4 regions of the Agrobacterium sp. 22-221-1 genome follow, and region 2 is predicted to be linked to each of the others. Evidence: predicted binding sites of a transcription regulator. Region 2 holds the regulator's gene; each other region holds the start of a gene.
What was found. Region 2 encodes PhoB, which activates phosphate uptake and scavenging genes when phosphate is short. Its sites were predicted from a motif close to TGTCATNNANCTGTCAT; they were not measured.
Positions count from the first base shown of each region.

Region 1: the regulator PhoB is predicted to act here: its motif matches at 3,002-3,018, upstream of ACQZ5N_RS01210 (esterase-like activity of phytase family protein).
Region 3: the regulator PhoB is predicted to act here: its motif matches at 3,236-3,252, upstream of ACQZ5N_RS13350 (DUF1045 domain-containing protein).
Region 4: the regulator PhoB is predicted to act here: its motif matches at 1,619-1,635, upstream of ACQZ5N_RS00830 (bifunctional 2',3'-cyclic-nucleotide 2'-phosphodiesterase/3'-nucleotidase).

Region 1 covers NZ_JBNWCL010000001.1:236,975-242,904, forward strand. Annotated here, with positions in the region: gene lon (endopeptidase La) at 1-2,151, shown strand, start outside; gene hupB (DNA-binding protein HupB) at 2,440-2,715, shown strand; gene ACQZ5N_RS01210 (esterase-like activity of phytase family protein) at 3,069-5,267, shown strand; gene ACQZ5N_RS01215 (hypothetical protein) at 5,474-5,611, opposite strand.
Region 2 covers NZ_JBNWCL010000026.1:35,843-41,772, reverse strand. Annotated here, with positions in the region: gene ACQZ5N_RS24830 (acetylornithine transaminase) at 1-677, opposite strand, end outside; gene ACQZ5N_RS24825 (GcrA family cell cycle regulator) at 1,109-1,642, shown strand; gene phoB (phosphate regulon transcriptional regulator PhoB) at 2,024-2,707, opposite strand; gene phoU (phosphate signaling complex protein PhoU) at 2,738-3,463, opposite strand; gene pstB (phosphate ABC transporter ATP-binding protein PstB) at 3,560-4,375, opposite strand; gene pstA (phosphate ABC transporter permease PstA) at 4,390-5,712, opposite strand; gene pstC (phosphate ABC transporter permease subunit PstC) at 5,709-5,930, opposite strand, start outside.
Region 3 covers NZ_JBNWCL010000007.1:208,469-214,398, reverse strand. Annotated here, with positions in the region: gene ACQZ5N_RS13365 (AraC family transcriptional regulator) at 1-628, opposite strand, end outside; gene phnN (phosphonate metabolism protein/1,5-bisphosphokinase (PRPP-forming) PhnN) at 716-1,315, opposite strand; gene ACQZ5N_RS13355 (alpha-D-ribose 1-methylphosphonate 5-triphosphate diphosphatase) at 1,312-2,448, opposite strand; gene ACQZ5N_RS13350 (DUF1045 domain-containing protein) at 2,445-3,143, opposite strand; gene phnE (phosphonate ABC transporter, permease protein PhnE) at 3,416-4,765, opposite strand; gene phnE (phosphonate ABC transporter, permease protein PhnE) at 4,765-5,751, opposite strand; gene phnD (phosphonate ABC transporter substrate-binding protein) at 5,824-5,930, opposite strand, start outside.
Region 4 covers NZ_JBNWCL010000001.1:171,182-177,111, reverse strand. Annotated here, with positions in the region: gene ACQZ5N_RS00845 (DUF4344 domain-containing metallopeptidase) at 1-442, opposite strand, end outside; gene ACQZ5N_RS00840 (DUF1203 domain-containing protein) at 607-1,074, shown strand; gene ACQZ5N_RS00835 (PilZ domain-containing protein) at 1,172-1,507, shown strand; gene ACQZ5N_RS00830 (bifunctional 2',3'-cyclic-nucleotide 2'-phosphodiesterase/3'-nucleotidase) at 1,714-3,702, shown strand; gene ACQZ5N_RS00825 (DUF2087 domain-containing protein) at 3,875-4,417, opposite strand; gene ACQZ5N_RS00820 (LysR family transcriptional regulator) at 4,690-5,658, opposite strand; gene ACQZ5N_RS00815 (FMN-dependent NADH-azoreductase) at 5,808-5,930, shown strand, end outside.

The sequences.
Region 1 (5,930 bases), on a different contig from region 2:
GTGAAGGTGCTGGTGGAAGGCAAGGGCCGCGCCCAGATCGACAGCTACACCGGCCGTGAAGACTTCTATGAAGCCACTGCGACGCCGTTGCAGGAGCCTGCCGAAGATCCGGTCGAGATCGAGGCGCTGTCGCGTTCGGTCGTGTCTGAATTCGAGAGCTATGTGAAGCTCAACAAGAAGATTTCGCCCGAGGTTGTCGGCGCTGCCGGCCAGATCGACGATTATTCGAAACTGGCCGATACGGTCGCTTCGCACCTGTCGATCAAGATCACTGAAAAGCAGGAAATGCTGGAAACCGTCAGCGTGAAGCAGCGGCTTGAAAAGGCGCTCGGCTTCATGGAAGGCGAAATTTCCGTGCTCCAGGTCGAAAAGCGCATCCGCTCGCGCGTCAAGCGCCAGATGGAGAAGACGCAGCGTGAATATTACCTGAACGAACAGATGAAGGCGATCCAGAAGGAACTCGGCGACGGCGAGGACGGCCGTGACGAGATGGCCGAACTGGAAGAGCGCATCGCCAAGACCAAGCTTTCCAAGGAGGCCAAGGAAAAGGCCGAGGCGGAAATGAAGAAGCTTCGCCAGATGAGCCCGATGTCCGCGGAAGCGACCGTCGTGCGCAACTATCTGGACTGGCTGCTCGGTCTGCCCTGGGGCAAGAAGTCGAAGATCAAGGCCGACCTCAACGCCGCCGAGAAAATCCTCGATCAGGATCATTTCGGTCTCGACAAGGTCAAGGAACGCATCGTCGAGTATCTCGCCGTACAGGCGCGCGCCTCGAAGATCCGCGGACCCATCCTGTGCCTCGTCGGCCCTCCCGGCGTCGGCAAGACCTCGCTCGCCAAGTCGATCGCCAAGGCGACCGGCCGCGAATATGTGCGTATGGCGCTTGGCGGCGTGCGTGACGAGGCGGAAATCCGCGGTCACCGCCGTACCTATATCGGCTCCATGCCGGGCAAGATCGTCCAGTCGATGAAGAAGGCCAAGAAGGCGAACCCGCTCTTCCTGCTCGATGAAATCGACAAGATGGGTATGGATTTCCGTGGCGATCCGTCGTCGGCCCTGCTCGAGGTGCTCGATCCGGAACAGAACTCCACCTTCATGGACCATTACCTTGAAGTGGAATACGACCTGTCCGACGTGATGTTCGTGACCACGGCCAACACGCTGAACATTCCGGGTCCCCTGATGGACCGCATGGAAGTGATCCGCATCGCCGGTTACACGGAAGACGAAAAGCGCGAAATCGCCAAGCGTCACCTGTTGCCGAAGGCGATCAAGGAACATGCCCTGCGTCCGGAAGAGTTCTCGGTTACCGATGATGCCCTGATGGTCGTCATCCAGCAGTATACCCGTGAAGCCGGTGTGCGCAGCTTCGAACGCGAGCTGATGAAGCTGGCGCGCAAGGCTGTCACCGAGATCATCAAGGGCAAGGTCAAGTCCGTGGAGGTCACCGCTGCCAACGTGCCGGATTATCTGGGCGTTCCGCGGTTCCGCCATGGCGAGGCCGAGCGCGAGGATCAGGTCGGCGTCGTCACGGGTCTTGCCTGGACGGAAGTTGGCGGTGAGTTGCTCACCATCGAAGGCGTGATGATGCCGGGCAAGGGCCGCATGACGGTTACCGGCAACCTCAAGGAAGTGATGAAGGAATCCATTTCGGCGGCGGCATCCTATGTCCGTTCGCGCGCCGTGGACTTCGGCATCGAGCCGCCGCGCTTCGACAAGAGCGACATCCACGTGCACGTTCCGGAAGGGGCAACCCCGAAGGACGGACCGTCCGCCGGTGTTGCCATGGCCACCGCCATCGTCTCCATCATGACCGGCATCCCGGTCTCGAAGGATGTGGCGATGACGGGCGAGATCACGCTTCGTGGTCGCGTGCTGCCGATCGGCGGCTTGAAGGAAAAGCTGCTTGCGGCCCTTCGCGGTGGCATCAAGAAGGTGCTGATCCCGGAAGAAAACGCCAAGGACCTGGCGGAGATTCCGGACAATGTGAAGAACGAGATGGAAATCATCCCGGTGTCGCGCATGGGCGAGGTCATCAAGCACGCCCTTATCCGCCAGCCGGAGCCCATCGAGTGGGACGGCAGCATCGAGACGCCGGTGATCGCAACCGTCGAAGGCGTCGACGACGGCAGCCAGACCATCGCGCATTGATAATGCATCGTCGCGAGGGGCGGGAATCGCCTTTCGCGACGGCTGCTGCATAGATTCAATGTGTTAGGTGTCTGAAGGCGCATGTGGCGTAAAGCTGCGCACAAGTGATGCGAATTTGGCACGAATATGTGGAAGGCCGGCAGAAATGTCGGCCTTTTTTGTGAAAAAAAACGCAGACCCCTTGTTTTTCAGGCGATTCCAGCGCTTTTGGGTTGCTGCGCGCGGATGCGAACGTATTCTGCGCCGGCTTAATTTGAGTCGTTTCAAACCATTGAAAGGGGTGGAAACATGAACAAGAACGAGCTCGTCTCTGCTGTTGCCGAAAAGGCTGGTCTCACGAAGGCAGATGCTGCTTCCGCTGTTGATGCTGTATTCGAAACTGTACAGGGCGAACTGAAGAACGGTGGCGACATTCGCCTGGCCGGCTTCGGCAGCTTCTCCGTCAGCCGTCGTGAAGCCTCCAAGGGCCGTAACCCTTCCACGGGTGCTGAAGTCGATATCCCGGCTCGCAACGTACCGAAGTTTTCCGCAGGCAAGGGCCTGAAGGATGCCGTCAACTCGTAAGGTTTCCGGAAAGCCGCAACGCCCGGCGGCGGGCGGGCGGCTTTTCAGGTTCACGAGGAAACATGTTTTGACGCCCTGACGCCGTCACATCGCCGCCAAAAGCGGGCGGTGTTTCGAAAAGCTCTTTTCGGACAGGCCGGGTTTTCCCGGTCAAGATGTGAATGAAAGCAGGGAAGCGCCTGTGTAGCTTCCATCCGGACACACGGCGTTTTTCTACGCGGAATGTGGGCATAAACACGAAAGCCCGGCCTTCTAGGCCGGGCTTTTTGATTCAGCGGTCAGGAAGTGTCATGCCACTGTCATGTCTGTAACGCAGAAGCCTTGGGGTATTTCTGGACCCAAGGGGGATTAAAATGGCGTTCCGATTTTCTCAAATGGCTTTGACCGCTGCGCTGCTTACGTCCGCAGCCATCCCGGCCGCTGCCGAGCCGGTTTTCAACCGCATCGCATCTTTCCCGGTGGCGAAAAACCTTCCCGCGGACAAGGACGCCAAGTCCGTCACCTCGGCTGAAATCATTACCGCCAGCGAAGACGGCAAGACGCTGATCTATTCGGACAGCCCGCTTGGCGGCATCGGTTTCATCGACATCACCGACGCCAAGGCTCCCAAGGCCGGCGGCGCGCTGCTGCTCGAGGGCGAGCCGACCTCCGTTGCCGTCGCAGGTGTCAAGGTCCTGGCCGGCGTCAATACGTCGGAAAATCGCGCCAAGCCGTCCGGCAAGCTGGTGACGGTCGATATTGCTACCAAGAAGATCGAAGCAAGCTGTGATCTCGGCGGCCAGCCCGATTCCGTCGCCGTTTCCCCGGACAAGACCTTCGCCGCCATCGCCATTGAAAACGAGCGCGATGAAGAGGTGAACGAAGGCGCCCTGCCGCAGATGCCAGCCGGTTATCTGGTGACTGTCGGCCTGAAGGACGGCGTTGCCGATTGCGCGACCCTGAAGAAGATCGAACTCACCGGCCTTGCCGAAATTTCCCCAGAGGATCCGGAGCCGGAATTCGTGTCGATCAACGCCAATGGCGAGATCGCGCTGACGCTTCAGGAAAACAATCATATCGTCATTCTCGACGGCAAGACCGGCACGGTGAAGACGCATTTCTCCGCCGGCAAGGTCGATCTTGAAGGCATCGATACGAAGACCGATGGCCAGTTGAAGTTCACCGACAAGCAGGAAGGCCGCAAGCGCGAGCCGGACGCCGTGAAGTGGCTGGACAATGACCGTATCGTCATCGCCAATGAGGGCGACTGGCAGGGCGGTTCGCGTGGCTTCACCATCTTCGACAAGACCGGCAAGCTCGTCTATGAATCCGGCTCCTCGCTCGAACACGCGGTTGCGGCCATCGGCCACTATCCGGAAAAGCGCTCCAAGGCCAAGGGCATCGAGCCTGAAGGTCTGGAAGCGGCGACTTTCGGCGACCAGAAATATTTCTTCGTGCTGTCCGAACGTGCCTCTGTCGTCGCTGTCTACAAGGACACCGGCAAGGAACCGGAACTGACGCAGCTCCTGCCTTCAGGCGTTTCGCCGGAAGGCGCTGTCGCCATCCCGTCGCGTAACCTCCTTGCCACGGCCAATGAGGTCGATCTGATCGAAGACGGCGGCGTCCGCTCGCATGTCATGCTCTATGAACGCGGTGAAGGTGAAGCAGCCTATCCGCAGCTCGTTTCCGCCACCGTCGATGGTGCACCGATCGGCTGGGGCGCTCTTTCGGGTCTGGTCGGCGATGCCGAAAAGCCCGGCATTCTTTATGCCGTCTCCGACTCGGTCTATGGCAACCAGCCGTCGATCTTCACCATCGATGCGACGAAAAAGCCCGCTACCATCACCAGCGTCCTGCGCGTCAAGCGTGACGGCATCGCCGCCCAGAAGCTCGACATCGAAGGCATCACGCTGGACGGCAAGGGCGGTTTCTGGCTGGCTTCTGAAGGCGACAGCGCCAAGCTCGTTCCGCACGCGCTCTATAACGTCAACGCCAAGGGCGAGATCAAGGCTGAGATCGCATTGCCGAAGGAACTTCTCGCCGGCGACACCCGCTTCGGTTTCGAAGGCGTAACGATGATCGGCAAGGGCGACGACGCGACGCTGTGGATGGCCGTACAGCGTGAGTGGGGCACGGACGAGAAGGGCTTCGTCAAGCTCGTCTCCTACAATCCGAAGTCCAAGGAATGGGGCGCCGTGCGTTACCCGCTCGACAAGACCGAGGCAGGCTGGGTCGGCCTCTCCGAAATCGCCGCGCAGGGCGACTATGTCTATATCGTCGAGCGCGACAACCAGATCGGCGACAAGGCCAAGATCAAGAAGCTCTACCGTGTTGCGATCGCGGACCTGAAGCCGGGCAAGATCGGCGGCGAACTGCCGCTGGTGGCCAAGCAGGAAGCCCATGACTTCCTGCCCGACCTCAAGGCCCAGACCAACGGTTATGTCGTCGACAAGCTGGAAGGCTTCGCCTTTGACAAGGCGGGAACGGCCTATGCCGTGACCGACAATGACGGCGTGGACGATTCTTCCGGCGAAACGCTGTTTTTCACCGTCAATATGAAGGCGATCAACTGATCGAGCCGATTGGCGCCGCAAATGAGAAAAGCCGGGCTATGCCCGGCTTTTTTGTACGGCGAGGGCCTCCTTGGCCGGGTTTCCCGAGCTTGCACGATGCCTGACGATGCAAGCCGTTAAAATCGGCATTGCCGCTTCGATATCGGATTGTGGAGGATTTCGTCCGGAGGCCATCCGGGAAAATGCTGCGGATCGATCGTAACGGATCACCGCCCCAGGGAATTCTTGCTTTTGGGAGTATCTTGTTTTTCCGAGTCCTGCTGGACCCAGCGGAAAAAAATATAAACAGGCAGCGCAATAAGCGCGAGTGTTACAAACGCGTCGATCGACATGGTTTCATCCATCAGTTCAACCGTTCATCATGAAACGGTGCGCAAACAATGCCTGAAATCTCTTTAGAAAGTCTGAATCTTCCTTATTTTCCGGTATGTTGCGGGCTGATACAGGGGGTGGTCAAGCTGTCGGAATATGGAACAGCAGTGCCGATTTGGCATGGTGTAACTGGAGAAAAGCGATTCCAGCGGTTGGGAATCATGACGACGCTTTACCGACCGCAGTAAGGGCAGGGGGCGATAATTCCGAATACTCGAGGGCTTATCGCATCGCGAAAGCAAACACGAAGGATCTCGGTTTGACGGGTGATATTTAAATCTTCTGGGAAAA
Region 2 (5,930 bases):
GTACGGCCAACGCCGGTCTGGACCTCATCGAAAATCAGTAGCATGCCATGCTCATCGCAGAGCGACCGCAGCAGCTGCAGGAATTCCTTGGCTGGTGCGCGAATGCCGCCCTCACCCTGAATGGGCTCGATCAGAAGCGCGGCCGTCTCGGCCGTGATGGCGGCTTTCAGCGCATCGACGTCACCGAAGGGCACCTGGTCGAAACCTTCGACCTTGGGGCCGAAACCTTCGAGATATTTCTGCTGGCCGCCGGCGGCAATCGTCGCCAGCGTGCGGCCATGGAAGGCGCCTTCGAAAGTGACAATCCGGAATTTCTCCGGATGCCCCTTGGAATAATGATAACGGCGGGCGGTCTTGATCGCGCATTCCAGCGCTTCCGCCCCGGAATTGGTGAAGAAGACCTTGTCTGCGAATGTCGCTTCCGTCAGGCGCTTTGCAAGCTTTTCCTGGCCCGGTACTTCATAAAGGTTCGAGACGTGCCAGACCTTCTCGGCCTGGGTCTTGATCGCCTCCACGAGGTGCGGATGGGCGTGGCCCAGCGAGTTGACCGCGACGCCGGCCGCAAAATCCAGATATCGTTCGCCGTTTTCCGTGAACAGCCAGACGCCCTCGCCTCGCTCGAAGCGCAGGGGGGCTCTTGCAAACGTATCGAACAATGGCGCGGCGGCTTCGGCCATGGCTGTATCACTCCTTGCGCGGATGCGCTGTCAGACGGTTGTCAATAGGCTTCCGGGGTTATCCCTTGCCTGAAAATCAAAAATGCCGCCTCGCGGCGGCAGGGGCACTATTGTCACTTCGCCTGCCGATGTCAACAAAAGTCCGCGTTTCCCGGGCTTCTCAAGCCCTAGTAGGTGGCGGCAGACGAGGCCCAAGGTGTTGCCTTTCAGACTCAACTCGCCAGCAAGTTGGGGAAAACCGGAAAATCGATTCGAGATGATTCCCACGACTCTTGCCACGGAGTCTGCGTGGCACTAGGTTAATCGCTAATTACTAGACTGCATTGCGGCGGAACTAGTCACCAAAAATCAGGCAGAAACCACGCTCGCGGCACGCCCGCGAGGCGGAGAAGGATTCTGCCGACATTATACGCGACAAGCGGAGAAGCGGCATGAACTGGACAGACGAACGGGTCGAAAAACTCAAGAAATTGTGGTCCGAGGGGCTTAGCGCCAGCCAGATAGCAGCACAGCTGGGCGGTGTGAGCCGCAATGCCGTCATCGGCAAGGTCCATCGCCTCAACCTGCCGGGACGCGTGAAGGCCGGCGGCCCGGTTACGTCGGCGCGTTCCGCGCCCAAGCGCACCGCCGCCCCTGCCCCGCGCGCGACGAATTTCGCGACCCGCGTCAGCGCAGCACCTGCACGCGCCTTGAACCGTTCGAGCGCGGCGACGGCGCTGCACGAGGAGATCGATATCGAGACTGCCGAAGTTCTCGATTACGTTCCCTCCAAAAATGTCGTTACACCGATTTCCCGCCGCCTGACGCTGACGGAACTGACGGAGCGCACCTGCAAGTGGCCGGTCGGCGATCCGCTGAAGGATGATTTCCATTTCTGCGGTTGTGAAGCACTGGAATCTTCGCCCTATTGCAAGTTCCATGCAAAGCTTGCCTACCAGCCGGTAAGCGAGCGTCGCAAGGCTTGAGTGTTGCGGCACGCATTCGACACTCAAAAACTACGGGCCTTCGGGCCCGTTTTTTTATGGCAAAACGCAAGGTGGTTCCGGAATAGAGCGCACGCTGTCTAAGAGGCGCTCCCAATCCCTGTTCTCGCGCATTCTCCGGATGTAAAACCGCGATGCGCCCTTGCGGCAAATGTTCTGAATTTGTCGGCGACGTGCCGCGCCCTTCCTCCTGTCAGGTTTCACCGCGCAATCCGGCTTTCAGCAGACCGTCTGTCACCTTCAAAAGAACAAGGATACGCGTTTGCGGAAGGTTCAAAATCGAAAGGCCCGACACCGTTCCGGTCTCGGGCCTTCTGATTTTTGGGGAATTTATCCCAGGTGAAACCATCGGTTTCGGTTTTCTCAGGCTTCCATTGAATATCCGGCGCCGCGCACGGTGCGGATGACATCCTGCATATGCGAAAAATTGAGCGCCTTGCGCAGGCGTCCGACATGCACGTCGACGGTGCGCTCATCCACATAGATATCGTGACCCCAGACGCCATCCAGCAATTGTGAGCGGGAAAACACCCGGCCGGGAGAGGTCATCAGGAATTCCAGCAGGCGGAATTCCGTCGGGCCGAGGCGCACTTCGCGGCTCTTGCGGTGAACGCGATGGGTCTCGCGATCCAGTTCGATATCCCCGCATTTCAGCACCGAAGACAGAACCTCGGGGCGGGCCCGGCGCAGCATCGCCTTGACGCGGGCCATGAGTTCCGGCGTCGAGAACGGCTTGACGACATAATCGTCGGCGCCGGTGGCAAGACCGCGAACCCTTTCGCTTTCCTCGCCGCGCGCCGTCAGCATGATGATGGGCAGGCGCTCGGTTTCCGGCCGCATCCTGAGCCGACGGCACAGTTCGATACCGGAAACGCCGGGAAGCATCCAATCCAGGATAAGAAGGTCCGGAATACGCTCCTGCAGCCTGATTTCTGCCTCGTCTCCACGGGGTATCGTGTCGACGTCATATCCCTCAGCCTCGAGATTGTAACGAAGCAGGACGCTCAGCGCTTCCTCGTCTTCCACAACTGCAATCTTGGGCACCATATACTAACTCCGCAAGCCGCTGCCTGTCTGTTACTCGGTCACCGAACCGAGGGTGTTGGAACTGTCGTCCTTCGGACGCTCGCCTTCCGGCTGGCTGCCGGTGGTCATGTAATAGATCGTCTCGGCGATATTGGTGGCGTGGTCGCCGATACGCTCGATGTTCTTGGCGCAGAACAGAAGATGCGTGCAGGTGGTGATATTGCGCGGATCTTCCATCATGTAGGTCAAAAGCTCACGGAAGAGCGACGTGTACATGGCGTCGATTTCCTCGTCGCGCTCGCGAATGGCATTGGCCTTCTCGGCGGAACGCGTGGAATAGACGTCCAGCACTTCCTTGAGCTGTACCAGCGCCAGTTCCGACAGGTGCTCGATGCCGCGGGCGAGCTTGCGCGGCACGCCGGTGCCGGCAACCGCGATGACGCGCTTGGCGGTGTTCTTGCCAAGGTCGCCGACGCGCTCAAGGTCAGCGGCGATACGCAGGGTGCCGATGATCTCGCGAAGGTCGGCCGCCATCGGCTGGCGTTTGGCGATGGTTACGATGGCCTTGTCGCCGATCTCGCGCTCGGCGTGGTCGAGGATCGCATCGTCGGAAATGACCTTCTGGGCAAGCGCGGCATCGGAATTGACGAGCGCACGCACGGCGTCGGCGCACATCTGCTCCGCAAGACCGCCCATTTCGGCGATGCGGCGAGTCAGAAACTTCAATTCATCGTCATAAACGGAAACGATGTGCGAATGGGTCGTTGTCTGTGTCATGGTCTAGTCCTCCGGCTTGGCCTGCATGCGCGTACCCGGAAGCGGGCACGGCAGAAGCACCAGTCTTGTTCGGTTTCGATAAAGCGTCGGCCGGGATCAGCCGAAGCGGCCCATGATGTAATCCTGCGTGCGCTGGTCGTCCGGATTGGTGAACATCTTGTCGGTTTCGTTTTCCTCGACAAGATGACCAAGATGGAACATGGCCGTGCGCTGGGAAACACGCGCCGCCTGCTGCATGGAGTGCGTGACGATGACGATGGTGTAATTGGTGCGCAGCTCGTGGATCAATTCTTCGACCTTTGCGGTCGCAATCGGGTCGAGAGCCGAGCAGGGCTCGTCCATCAGGATCACTTCCGGGCTGACGGCAACCGCGCGTGCGATGCACAGACGCTGCTGCTGACCGCCGGAAAGACCGGTGCCGGATTCGTGCAGACGATCCTTAACCTCGTTCCAGAGACCCGCCTTCTGCAGGCTCTGCTCGACGATCTGGTCCATATCCGCCTTGTTGCGGCCGAGACCGTGGATGCGCGGACCGTAGGAAATGTTTTCGTAGATCGACTTCGGGAAGGGGTTCGGCTTCTGGAACACCATGCCGACGCGGGCGCGCAATTCCACGACGTCAATCGCCTGATCGTAAATATCGTCGGTGTCGAGCGTGATCTTGCCGGTGACCCGGCAACCGTCGATCGTGTCGTTCATACGGTTCAGGGTACGCAGGAAGGTGGATTTGCCGCAGCCGGACGGGCCGATAAGCGCGGTCACCGTATTTTCCCGAACGTTGAGGTTCACGTCGTAAAGCGCGCGCTTTTCGCCGTAATAAACCGAAACGTCCTTGCCGATCATCTTGTATGAGACTTCATTCATTTTCTTGTCCAGCGCCTTCTCAACTGCTGCTTCCGACAACATGTTCATTGCTCAAGCTCCCTCTACCAGCGCCGTTCGAAGCGGCGACGCAACAGGATTGCGCCAACATTCATGACGATGAGGAACAGAAGCAGGATGATGATAGCGCCGGATGTCCTTTCGACAAAGGCGCGCTCGGCTTCGTTCGCCCACATGTAAATCTGCACCGGCAGGGCCGTGGACGGATCCATCGGCGTTGTCGGGTAATTCGCAACGAATGCCACCATGCCGATCAAGAGCAGCGGCGCCGTTTCGCCCAGCGCGTGGGCGAGACCGATGATGGTGCCGGTCAGAATGCCGGGCATGGCGAGCGGCAGCACATGGTGGAAGATCGTCTGCATCTTGGAAGCGCCGAGACCGAGGGCTGCGGCGCGGATAGACGGCGGCACGGCTTTCAGGGCGGCGCGCGTCGCGATGATGATTGTCGGCAGGGTCATCAGCGTCAGGACGAGGCCGCCGACCAGCGAGGCCGAGCGCGGAAAGCCCATGAAGTTGATGAAGACCGAGAGGCCGAGCAGACCGTAGACAATCGAAGGAACGGCCGCGAGATTGTTGATATTCACCTCGATAAGATCCGTCAGACGGTTCTTCGGGGCGAATTCCTCGAGATAGATGGAGGCCGCGACGCCGATCGGCAATGACAGCACGAGCACGATCAGCATCATGTAGAAGGAGCCGATCAGCGCCACACCCACACCCGCCGCTTCCGGACGGCTCGACGCGCCGTTGACGAAGATGCCGGTATTGAAATGTTTGCCGAGCTGGCCGCTTTCGGCGAGCTGGTTCATCCAGCCGAGCTGCTGGTTCGAGATGCGGCGATTGGCTTCATCCGCCGTCAGATCGACTTGGCCCTTGAAGGCGCTGTCGACATCGCCCGACGCCAGCAGCGTGACGGTACGCGTGGTGCCGATGACGGCGGGATCGGCAACGACGATGTCGCGAAGCTGCGTGCGCACGCTGTCGGAAATCAGGAGGTTGACGGCGCGAAGGCCGGCGCGGTCAGTCGGCGCAACGCCAAGGACCTTGGCGACCGCATCGCGGGCGATGACGGGATAATTGGCCGTCATCAGCTTTGTGGGATTGGTGGCGCGCTCATTTTTCGGATCGATGATCTGTTCGGAGAATTCGACCGGAACGGTGATCATCGTCTGCTGGAAGGCGGTGTAACCCTTGGAAACCACCGAGAAAAGCAGCAGGAAGAGGAAGATGAGGCCGAAAGAAATCGCTGCCATGCCGTAGGCACGGAAGCGGCGTTCGGCGGCATAGCGGCGCTTGATGCCGATATCACGGCGCGTGGCCTTGTTGACGGCGCTCGCGCCGGCTGCGGGAGAGACGATGTCGGTCATTCATATTGCTCCCGGTATTTGCGCACGATGTAAAGCGCGTAGATATTCAGGCAAAGCGTGATGGCGAAAAGCGTGATGCCGAGCGCAAAGGCAACCAGCGTCTGCGGCGAGGTGAATTCAAGGTCGCCGGTGAGCTGGCTGACGATCTTGACCGTCACCGTGGTCATGGGGTCGAAGGGATTGAGCTGCAGACGGGCAGCAACACCGGCCGCAAGAAC
Region 3 (5,930 bases), on a different contig from region 2:
TGACCACATCGAGAAGCGATACCGGAAGACGCATGGTGTGGATGGGCTGAGAAAAGCTGACGCGCCTGGTCATTCTTTCCTTAAATAGCTGAATATTATTCGGTTTCGGCCGCTCCAGACCGATCTCGATCTGGTTGATACGATCTCCGAGAATATCGCGGAGACGTTGTACCAGGACGGCGAGCGACAAATCCACATACTGATCGCGTTTGGCGATAACCGGCGCGAAGGACCATGACAGGGTTACCTGCGTGGCATCCGTTACCATGGTGAAATTGCTGTTGTTGGTCGCGTAATAGACATGGTCCTGAAGAAAACGCAGGAACGCCCTTACCGTCGGTGCGCTGATCAGCCCATATCCGAACGCGCCGGATGCACCCGCTGGAAAGGTGGAGGCGCATTGCAAACCGAAGGCGTCGTCGCCGGAAATCAGTGCGCAGGTTTCGAGCAGGCGGGAAAATCTATCGAGGCTGATACGTTCCGTCAGGCTGCTGAATATGGCTGGATCAATGTCCAGAGCCTTGCAGATCGGCGCGATATCGATGCCCCGTGACCGGGCATAATTGCTGACGCCGGCAGCCAGACCGGCCACCACACTTATCTCGTCACTGACCCTCTTCTCGGGCATCCCTCGCCTTGGCGTACCATGTTTGGAAATTGTCGCCTGATGGTAAGCCTTGAGAGGGCGTTTGTCGAGCAGCCCGGCTCCGGGATTTTAAGTGCGGTCGGTGTCTGCGCTTTGCTCCAGCACCTGCATGATGGCTTGGCCGGCATCTTCGATAGCGCCGCTATTATCGACGGTCGTCACGTCGAAATCTCCAGCGACCGTCAACGAGCTGCGTTCCAGCCGCCGGAGAATATCGTCCCGGCTTTCCCGCCCGCGCTGCTCCAGCCGCCTTGCCAGCACATCCGGTCGCGCAACGATGTTCACGACCTTAAGACGGGAAAAGGCGGTGCTGAAATGCGGCAGGGCGGAACGCGAACCGTTGGCGATGACCACATCTCCCGCATTGAGGTGACGATAGACAGCGGCCGGGATGCCATATTTCAGCCCATGCGCCTGCCAGGACACCGCGAAGGCGCCCTCATCTTCCAGCCGGTTGAACTCGTGCATCGAAACGGCATCGTGGTTTTCACCCCCCGCATCGCCGCTGCGGGTGATGACGCGACGGGTGAAGTGAAAGCCCGGCCGTCCGCACAATCGCGCTGCGGCATAGTCCATCAGCGTGTCCTTGCCGGCCCCGCTCGGGCCGACAATCACGATCATCGTGCCGGGCGATGCCGCGCGCCGGCTATCCTGCCCATCGTCGGTCATGCCACGCGCTTGCCCTGACGCCAGACGGAACGGGCGACCGGCACACCATCCTCGCGGTGAACCCGGACCAGATCGGCCCGCAATCCCGTCGCGATACGACCGCGATCGAGAAGGCCGACGGTGCGAGCCGGTGTGGCGGTGACCATGCGCAGTGCTTCCGGCAGGCTGATGGCTTCTACCTGATCGGCGAGCAGGAATGGCGCGAAGAGCAGGCTGAAGGGCACATAGTCGGAAGAAAGAACATCCAGCACGCCGATCTCGGCGAGGTCGCGGGCGGCGATGTTGCCGGAGTGGGACTTGCCGCGAACGATGTTCGGCGCACCCATCAGCACGCTCATGCCGGCGCTGTGCGAGGCTTTTGCGGCTTCGACGCTGGTGGGGAATTCCGCCAGTTTCACGCCGTGGCCGATAGCCTCGCCGACATGCGCTTCGGTGGCGTCGTCATGGCTTGCGACCGTAATGCCGCGCTCGGCGCAGCGGGCGGCCAGATAATCGCGGTGCTTGGCGGAATATTCCGCCGACGCCGCCTGCCGACGCCGCACGAACTCGGCGAAAGCCTCGTCGCTCAGCCCACGCTTCTTCTGGTAGTAGAAGATATATTGATCCATCGACTGGAACTGGCGCTGCCCCGGGGAGTGGTCCATCAGTGAAATCAGCCGCACGCGCGGATCGGTTTCGAAGTCTCCGAAATGTTCCAGCACATCCGAGGAGGCGACTTCACAGCGCAGATGCAGCAGGTGATCCGAACGAAGGCGGTTCTGATCCGCCGCGGCCTCGATGGCGTCAGCCATTTCGCGCATTTCACCCTTCTTGAAGCCGCCGTCCTCATCCGAGCCGAGCCGGAGGCAGTCGAATACGGTGGTGATGCCGGAGGCGGCCACCTGGGCGTCATGGGCCTGAATGGCGGCGATCTTGTCCCAGATCACGCCGGGGCGCGGCGAATAATGCTGCTCAAGATGGTCGGTATGCAGTTCCACCAGACCCGGGATCAAATAATCACCTTCGAGGTCTTCGCCGGTTTTGGAAGCACCTTCGCTGATATCGGCGATCTTGCCGTCACGGATCAGGACGGAGCCCAGAATAATATCGTCTTCCAGAACGATACGGGCATTGGAAAGGGCGTGCTCGGTCATGGGTTCGCATCTTTCTTTGGTGGCTGGCCAAGGGGGTGCCAGCTATGAACGGTAAAGGGCGCGCCGCGCGTTTCTTCAATGAACAAGGCGAGGCCGGAAATGCTGAGGGGTCGATCGGTGAATTCGGAAAACCGCGCCGAAAGCACCTTGTGCATGGCGGGCTGCTCGCTCTCGTCGATGCGGCCGGTCAGCGTCATATGAAAACGGAAATCATCCATGACATGCGGATAACCCCAGAGAGACAGATTCTGCCGCTGGCTCTCCGTCAGCATCTGTGGCCGCCGACGGGCAATATCGGTCTCGGACAGCGGCGCGCGAAACCGGTCGAAATGATCGACGATCTCGGCGGCAAAATCCTGCAGCGGCTGATAGGTGCGGTCCGGGACCAGTGCGAAAAAAGGCCCGAGCGCACTGACGACGACACGCGGAATTTCGAAGGTGGACTGGCTGGCCGCGAAATCTTCGAAAGCCGCGAGCAGCTCCGCCTCGCTATATTTTTCGGCAAGTTCGAAAGGAGCCTTCAGGGTCGCGTGGAAACCGTAACGGCGGGGCTCCTCCGTCATGTCGGCATAGTCGTCGTGGTCGTCATGCAGCGTGCCGGAAAATGCGTCGCGGCCCAGCCAGCGTGACGCCGCCTCAGTCAACGGGTGATCTTTAGCCGGAGAAAAATAGATGGCATAGCGCACGGCAAGCACTCTTCAGTGTCATGGGAGACCAGGGATGAGAAGCTATTTGGCGTGACTCGCCGGCTTCCCGCAAGGTCAGGAGTGCGAGGTAATTGGTTTCCGTGACAGAATGATGATGCCGAGGGAAAAAAGCGCATTGGAAATGCGGTAACCCTTCCGAATGTGCTGAAGACACAGTCGGACATGATGACGGGATACGGCCGGCATAAATCGGGACTGCGCGGGTGCCTGGCGGAGATGACGAACATCGTTACGAGGTTAGTCATTCCATCCCTTCAGACCTAGTGTTGTGTTTTGCCGATCAGGCGTGAACGCAGCGAATTGGAGATGTGGTCGAATAGGAAAACGACGAAGAGAATAAGCAGGACCATATAGGCGACCTTGTCCCAGTCGGCATTGGTGCCCATCGCTTCCAGCAGTTTCAGGCCGATGCCGCCAGCGCCCACCGCGCCGATGATGGTGGCGGAGCGGGTGTTGCTTTCCCAGAAATAGAGTGACTGCGAAATGAAGACCGGCAGGACCTGCGGCAGCACACCGAAGCGGTTGACCGCAATCGGGGAAGCGCCGACCGATTTGACACCCTCGCGCTGCTTGTCGTCGACATTTTCCAGAGCCTCGGCATAGACCTTGCCGAGCGCTCCGGTATCGGTGAAGAAGATCGCGGCAATGCCGGGGATCGGTCCGGGCCCGAAGCTGCGGGTGAAGAACAGCGCCCAGATCAGCATGTCGATGGAACGCAGGAAGTCGAATAGCCGCTTCATGCCCCAGTTTGCGGCCCTGTTGGCGGTGATGTTGCGCGCGGCGATGAAGGCGAGCGGCAGGGCGACGAGCGTGCCGAACAGCGTGCCCACAAAGGCCATGACCAGCGTCTGCATCAGCTTGGAAAGAATATCGGCATGTTGCCAGACGCTGTTGTCGAGGAAATCATCCACCATGTGGCCGATATTGGAGCGCTCGGGATCGAGCCTTTCTCCCCACAGCGCGAGAGCGGCGAGTTCATCGTAGCCCTTGCCCCAGAATTCCGATTTGGTGTCGAACAGGAAATTCGCCCATCCGAGGAACCGACGCTGGACATAGACCTGACTGGTGCGGATTTCTGCCTGACCGGCAAAACCAAAATGCACGAGAACCTTGTTGCCGTCCTGCTGGATTTCCTGCGGCACATCCTCGGATGCCCGGGCCTGTTCTCCATTGATGATGACGGGATAATTCTTGCCGTCGACATAGACATCCACCCGGGTCGGGGTCACGTCGAGGCGGTTTTCCAGGCCCGCATAAACGACGCTGTAGCCACCGCCCGGCAGGGGCTGCAGCCAGTCGATCTTTGTATCAACCGGATATTGCCCGCGGCTGGACCATTGCGGCTCCACCTTGCCGTCTTCGAAACGCAGGCGCGGCTGGGCGCGCCAGGAATACCAGTCCTGAATATAGCTCGAGGCACGATCCCATCGGCCCTGCATGAAGGCCGGACCGACATTGAAGAAGAAAAAGCAGCCGATGAGATAAACGGTGACAGTGAGAAGGCCGACGAGCAGACCATATCGCTGCATGAAACTGCGGTTGAACACTTGCGGATGCGCGGCCGTCAATCTCTCGCGGTCGGCGGTGTTGAGAATGAAGCTGGTCGACATCAGGCCGCTCCCCGTCCGAATTCGAAGGATTGATGGCCGATCAGCCTGCGACGCAGCCAGCTGGAAAACTGGTCGACGGCGATGATGGTGATCAGCAGAAGGATGATGATGGCATAGGTCTTCGACGCATGATCGTTACCGATCGAAAGCCGGAAGACCTCGCCGATGCCGCCGCCGCCCACAGCACCGATGATGGTGGAGGCGCGCACGTTGATTTCGGCGCGCAGCAGCGCATAGGACACGAAATTGGGCAGAACCTGCGGCACGATGGCGAATCGCACCCGCTCCAGCCAGTTGGCGCCCGCGGCGCGCAGGCCTTCATCGGGCTTCATGTCGGCATTTTCCACCACTTCGAAGAACAGCTTGCCCAGAGCGCCGATCGTGTGGACCGAAATCGCGATGATCGCCGCTATCGGACCGATCGACAGGATGGCGGTGAGTAGCCCGGCGACGACGATTTCCGGAAAAGCGCGCAGCACTTCCATCACCCGGCGCACCACCCAGCGCACGAGGCCGGCGCCGACAAGGTTGGTAGAGGCGAAGAAGCAGAGCACGAAGGCAAAGCTTGTGCCGATGATCGTCGAGACCAATGCGATGTTAAGGGTGATGATCAGCTGGTAAATGAAATGCGGGATGTAAAAGCTGTCGGTGACATAGACGCGATCCGCGACGTAATTGTACTTCATCGAGCCATTGTCATAGGGCGACGGCAGATCGAACATCGCACGGAAGATTTCAAGCGGGCTATCCGGCACAAACGTTTTCAGAAAATCGAAGAAATATGGCAGGCGCTCGAAGAACTTGCCTGAATTTGCTTCGTTGGCAAAATTCAGCGATGCCGCGAGAATGACTAGAAAGACCACGAGCGAAATGACGGTATAGATCCGCCGCGTCGCAAGCTGCTGTTGATAATGACGCATGACCGTTCGGGACGATGCGCTCAATCCCTCGGGCGTGAGGGTACCCTGTTGCAGTGTGGTCGCCATGCCGCTTTTCCTTTATTGGCAAAAAGCGGCGATGCCATAGGGCACCGCCGCTTTCAGAACATTCAGTCAGGATCAGCCGCCGATAACGGACTTACGGGCGTCGATGATCGTCTGGTAGAAGGACGGATCGACCTTGATGTAGGCGGTGTTCTTGCCCTGCGTGTAGGCCTGGAAGCAGG
Region 4 (5,930 bases), on a different contig from region 2:
CGCCATAACCGTCCTTGTCACGGCCGACCATCAGGCAGGCCATGTTGCGATCGCGGCTCCTGTCGGGCACCAGCGCGGAGAAGACCGGGGCTTCGTGCTCAGGCAAGGTCTCCGCCTCACGCGCCAGATACCAGCTGTCGGTGGCATTGACGAGCGCGGTGTCGAGCCATTCCTCGTTGGCCTGGAGGATGAGCGTGCCAGCCAGTTGATCGGCCGGCGCCTGCACACTTGCCGTCTCCGCCGTTCCGAAATCCGAGATCAGCATGCGCGCGCCCTCGTGATATAGCGAGAAGATCGCATTGCCGATGACGAAATTGACCGCCTGCTGAAGCTGTTCGTCGGACAGGCCATCGAGACCGGAGGCGACCTGCGCCTCGGCCTCAAGCGGAGCCGTCAACGAAACGAAAGCCAGCGGAACGGCGGCCAGAAAACGACGGAACATAAAATCAGACCTTCCGGGAACGAGGAGCGTCACTGATTCCCGAAGCTAACGAGTCACGCAATGGGCTGGTTGCATCGCCTGTCAAGAATCGGGTGGATAGTGATCCGTTTCGGGACCATAGCTGCAAAGAAGCAACGCCGATCCCAACCAAGGAGGTCTCCGCCATGACCGATCTCGTTTTCACTGCAATGCCGGCTAAGGAAGCCGAAGCCTACCGGTCTGGAGCCGCCGACGCCTATGGCAATCCGCCGGAGAAAGCCGTTTCTCCGGGCGGCATGCCCTGCCGCCACTGCCTTTCCCAGATCGGGGAAGGCGAAGGGATGTTGATCCTCGCCTACCGGCCCTTTCCCTCGCTGCAGCCCTATGCGGAAACGGGCCCGGTGTTTCTGCATGCCGACGCCTGTGAGCGCTACCCGCAGACGCAGGCCATTCCGCCGATGCTGGACAGCCCCGATTATATCGTGCGCGGTTATGGAGCCGATGACCGCATCGTCTACGGCACCGGCGCTGTGACGGCGACAGGCGAGATCGTTTCGCGCGCGCGGCACCTTCTGGAGCGCGCGGATGTCGCTTATGTGCATGTGCGCTCCGCCCGCAATAATTGCTATCAGTGCCGTATCGACACAGCATAATCGGCAATTACATGCAATTTTAAGAGAAGAACTAAACGGCTCTCAAGTTTTCCGCGCCATGATGCAGGTATCGGAAACAATTGATTTGAGCAGCAAAATGACAAACAACCTCAATATGGCGACCCGGACCGCGCCCCGCAGCAAGACCAGGATTTTTGCGACCGTGCATTATTTCAGCCAGTCTACCAGAGGGCGTGTGGTCGATCTTTCCGCCACCGGAATGGCGCTCGAGCTGGACGGGCCTTTCGCCGCCGCCAAGGGCAGCCGGGTCAAGGTGCAGAGTGAGGATCTGGGCTTCATCGAGGGCGTCGTGCAATGGCAGCACATGAACCGCCTCGGCCTGCAGCTCAAGCTTTCCACCAACACGCTGGCGCAGCTTTCCTCCTATTTCCGCTTCTTCCACGAAGAAGTGAAACCGACCCTCGCCCGCTGATCCTGAGCACGGCAATGCACAGAACGGAGGGTGCGCATTCTCCGGTGCGGCGACACCTGCGCCGCACTCCCGTGATAAAAAATTTATCAAACGGTTGAAAACCGGCCCATCTGTCACGGGCCTGTCATTTTGGTGATGGACTCCTCTGCGATTGCTTCTACCCTGTCATTTTCAAGACAGAGCAAGCTTCATCCGAAGGAGTTCCCATGTCGTCGCTTCTCGCTCTCCATCCCATTACCCGGCGTTCGCTTCTGGGCGGCATCGCAGCCTCCTCGGCGCTGGTGATGCTGCACCCTTTTGCTGCGCGTGCGGCGGCCAACCAGGCGCATCTGCGCATCATGGAAACGACCGATATCCATGTTCACGTCTTTCCCTATGATTATTATGCCGACAAGCCGAACGACACGATGGGACTGGCGCGCACCGCCTCGATCATAGACACCATCCGCGCCGAAGCCGGAAATTCGATGCTGGTGGACAATGGCGACTTCCTGCAGGGCAACCCGCTCGGCGACTATATCGCCTATGAGCGCGGCATGAAGGCCGGCGACAAGCACCCCGTGATCAACGCCATGAACGTGCTGGGTTACGATTGCGGCACGCTCGGCAACCACGAATTCAATTACGGTCTCGACTATATGTCGAACACGCTGGCGGGTGCGGGTTTCCCTTACGTCTGCGCCAATCTCACCAAGGGCCAGCTTGCTTCCGATCCGAAGAACGACGAGCTGTTCTTCAAGCCCTATGTCATTCTGGAAAAGCAGATCCGCGACGGCGGCGGCGTGACGAGCCCGGTCAAGGTCGGCATCATCGGCTTCGTGCCGCCGCAGATCATGATGTGGGATTCCAAGAACCTCGAGGGTAAGGCGCAGACGCGCGATATCGTCGAGGCGGCGAAAGCCTGGGTTCCGGTCATGAAGGAGGAAGGTGCGGATATCGTCATCGCCCTTTCCCATTCCGGTATCGACGGCAAGGGCCAGACCGAGCGCATGGAAAACGCCTCGCTTTATCTGGCGGGTGTGGAAGGCATCGACGCGATCTTCACCGGGCACCAGCATCTGGTCTTCCCCGGTCCGAAGGCCTGGGACGGCATCGAGGGTGCGGATGCCGTCAAGGGCACGCTGATGGGCAAGCCGGCGGTAATGGCCGGTTTCTGGGGCTCGCATATGGGCCTCATCGACCTGCTGCTCGAAAAGGACGGCAAGAGCTGGAAGATCGTCGACTTCACCTCCGAAGCCCGGCCGATCTACCACCGCGACGAAAACCGCAAGGTCGTCGCCGATTTCACAGACAAGGCGGAAGTCCTCGCCGCCGCCAAGACCGATCACGAGGCGGCCCTTGCCTATGTGCGCCGTCCCGTCGGCAAGACCTCCGCACCGCTCTATTCCTATTTCGCGCTGGTGGCCGACGACCCTTCCGTGCAGATCGTCTCCAATGCCCAGACCTGGTACATCAAGGACATGCTGAAGGAAGGGCAATATAAGGATCTGCCCGTGCTTTCGGCAGCAGCCCCCTTCAAGTCCGGCGGTCGCGGCGGTGCGGATTATTATACCGATGTCCCCGCCGGTGACATCGCCATCAAGAACGTCGCCGATCTTTACCTCTACCCCAACACGGTGCAGGCGGTGCTGATCAACGGCGCGCAGGTGAAGAACTGGCTGGAAATGTCGGCCGGCATGTTCAATACGGTCGAGGCCGGCGCCAAGGATGCGCCGCTGCTGAATGCGGACTTCCCGTCCTATAATTTCGATGTCATCGACGGCGTGACCTATCAGATCGACATTTCCAAACCGGCGAAATTCGACAAGGACGGCAAGGCGGTCAACCCGGACAGCAACCGCATCGTCAACCTGCAATTTGAAGGCAAGCCGATCGATCCCGAGCAGAAATTCGTGGTGGCGACCAATAATTACCGGGCGAGCGGCGGCGGCAAATTCCCCGATATCGCCGGCGACAAGGTGATCTTCGTGGCCCCCGATACCAACCGCGACGTGATCGTGCGCTATATCATCGATCAGGGCACCATCAACCCGTCTGCGGATGCCAACTGGTCCTTCGCGCCGGTGGCCGATACCACGGCGATCTTCGAGACCGGCCCCAAGGGCCGCCACTATGCGGCCGATATCAAGGGCGCAAAGATCGAGGATGCCGGCGACGGCGCGGAAGGTTTCGCGAAGTTCCGTCTGGTTCTTTGAGGGCTGCGGCCTTTCGGCTGTTGGCGGCAGGGTGAAGCTCTGCCGTCATCCTTGGGCTTGTCCCAAGGATCTAACCACGTCAACAAAATCAATTCGTAGCAGATCCTCGGGACGAGCCCGAGGATGACGTCGAGTTTGATGGAAACTATCGGCGATACCGAGGGCTATCACCTCAATCGCGCCCACCGAGCGCTCGCAGCAGAAGCGGCAGTTCCAATGGCGGTTTCTGCTCGATACGCCGATAATCGCTGCCGTCACGGTTACGGCGGATGAGCCTCAGGCCGACCATGTCGCGCCTCAGCATGGCCGCATCCCCGAACAGGTGCAGACTATCCAGAACGCTGCTGAATTCGCGCTCTGAAAAGCTCCGCCCGGCGGGAATTCTCGCCCATAGATACCAGAGGCACAGTTCCTGCTGGGAGCGGCGGGCCGGCCATTGCATCAGCCGGCCGGCGGCGTCGAAGACACGAACGGTCTTCAGCACCCTGCCCTCATTAGCTGCCGGCAGCATCTCTGGCCGGGATGGTCCGCTGTCATCGGATGGCTCGCGTGAGGCTCGCAGATGCTGGAAATTTCGGAACCCGGCAGCGCGGCTCAGAAGATTGAGCATCTCCACATGGCTTGGCTTTCGGTCCAGCCTGCCGATCTGTTCGCGGACGGATTTGGCGAAAGTCGAGAGGTCGGCGATATCAATGGAAAGAATCGAACGTGGCATGACTTACCCTCAAGTGCCATTCCGAAAAGGTGTCGCTGATCGCCGGCTTCCGACATGGCACGGGATAAGTGCTGTCAAACTTTAAAAATGCAGGTTTAGCTTCCCTTGCGGGACGGCGATGCCTCGGTGAACTGCTGACCGTGATTTAGGTATAGGCAGGCGACCCGCCCACGTCAATTGGCCTTGCTGGCATAGCGCCGAGGTTGCCGCGCGTTTCTTCTCCCCACCGGGGAGAAGGTGGCCACGCTCGGTCCAGATATAATTTGACAATGTCACTCAGCGGCGACAGAAATGCTCCTCTGCTTGTGCGCCGCAAGCATCCCGTTGAAATCCTTGTGGTTCGGGCAGGCAGAGAGGCGTTGCTGAAATGCTTCGGCAAGCCATTGGCCGGCAGGGCCAGCAGGTGAATCGACCCGCCGCAGCGCAAAGAGCGGATATTCGCCCTGTTCATAGGCCTCGAGTTCAAGCGCCTTGAGGCTGCCATTGGTGATGTCGTTACGAACGATCGATGCGGGCAGACCGCCCCAACCCAGACCGCCCTTGATGAGCTGGTATTTCGTGGCGATGTCGCTGACCCGCCATGTCTTGTAGGAAAGCACATTGAAATCGCGGCCCTTGGTCAGGCCGGATGCATCGGTGACGACAAGCTGAACCTCCTCCCGCACATCGGCAAGGCCCAGCGGCCGCTCGATCTGCGCCAGCGGGTGATCCGACGCAACGACCGGCAACATGAAGGAATGGCCGACCTTTTCGACGACGAGTTCATCGTCCTGGCGCAGCATCGCCCCGCCAATGCCGATACCTGCCTTGCGGGAGAGCACCATCTCCATGACCATGCCCAGCTCGCCGACATTGAGGCTGAGGGTGACGGTTGGGAACTGCTGGCGAAAATCCCGCAACACGGCCACCATGGCCTCCGCCGGCACCATGGTGCTGATGGCGACCGAGAGTTCCGCCTCAAGCCCCTGCTTCAGGCCCTTGGCGCGGGCGCGCATCTCCTGCAGGCCGGCGACGATGCGCCTTGCATCCTCCAGCATGGCGCGGCCTTCATCCGTCAGCTTCGGCTGGCGCACGCCGCTGCGCTCGAACAGCGTCACTTCAAGCTGCGCCTCGAGATTGGCGATGGTGTAGCTGACCACCGACTGGGCGCGATTGAGCGCCCGTGACGCGGCGGAAAAACTGCCGGTCTCGGCAACCGTCAAAAACACCTGCAATTGATCCAGTGTTGGGTTCGCGTCCATGTCCCATCCATTTCATCGATAGATTGCTTCCACATTATCACAGTTTTCTTGATGGCAGTAATTTTTCATATAGAGCGCAAAGGAAGGGCATCGTGCTCTCCCGCCCTCCCAAGGCGCCCGTCAATTCATCGCATATGCAAGGAAAGACCATGTCCAACATTCTTCTCATCACCTCCAGCCCGCGTGGCGACGAATCGGTTTCGAACAAGTTTGCCGGTGAACTCGCCAGCAAGCTGAAGGCCAAGTCGGCTTCCAACACCCTTGTCCACCGC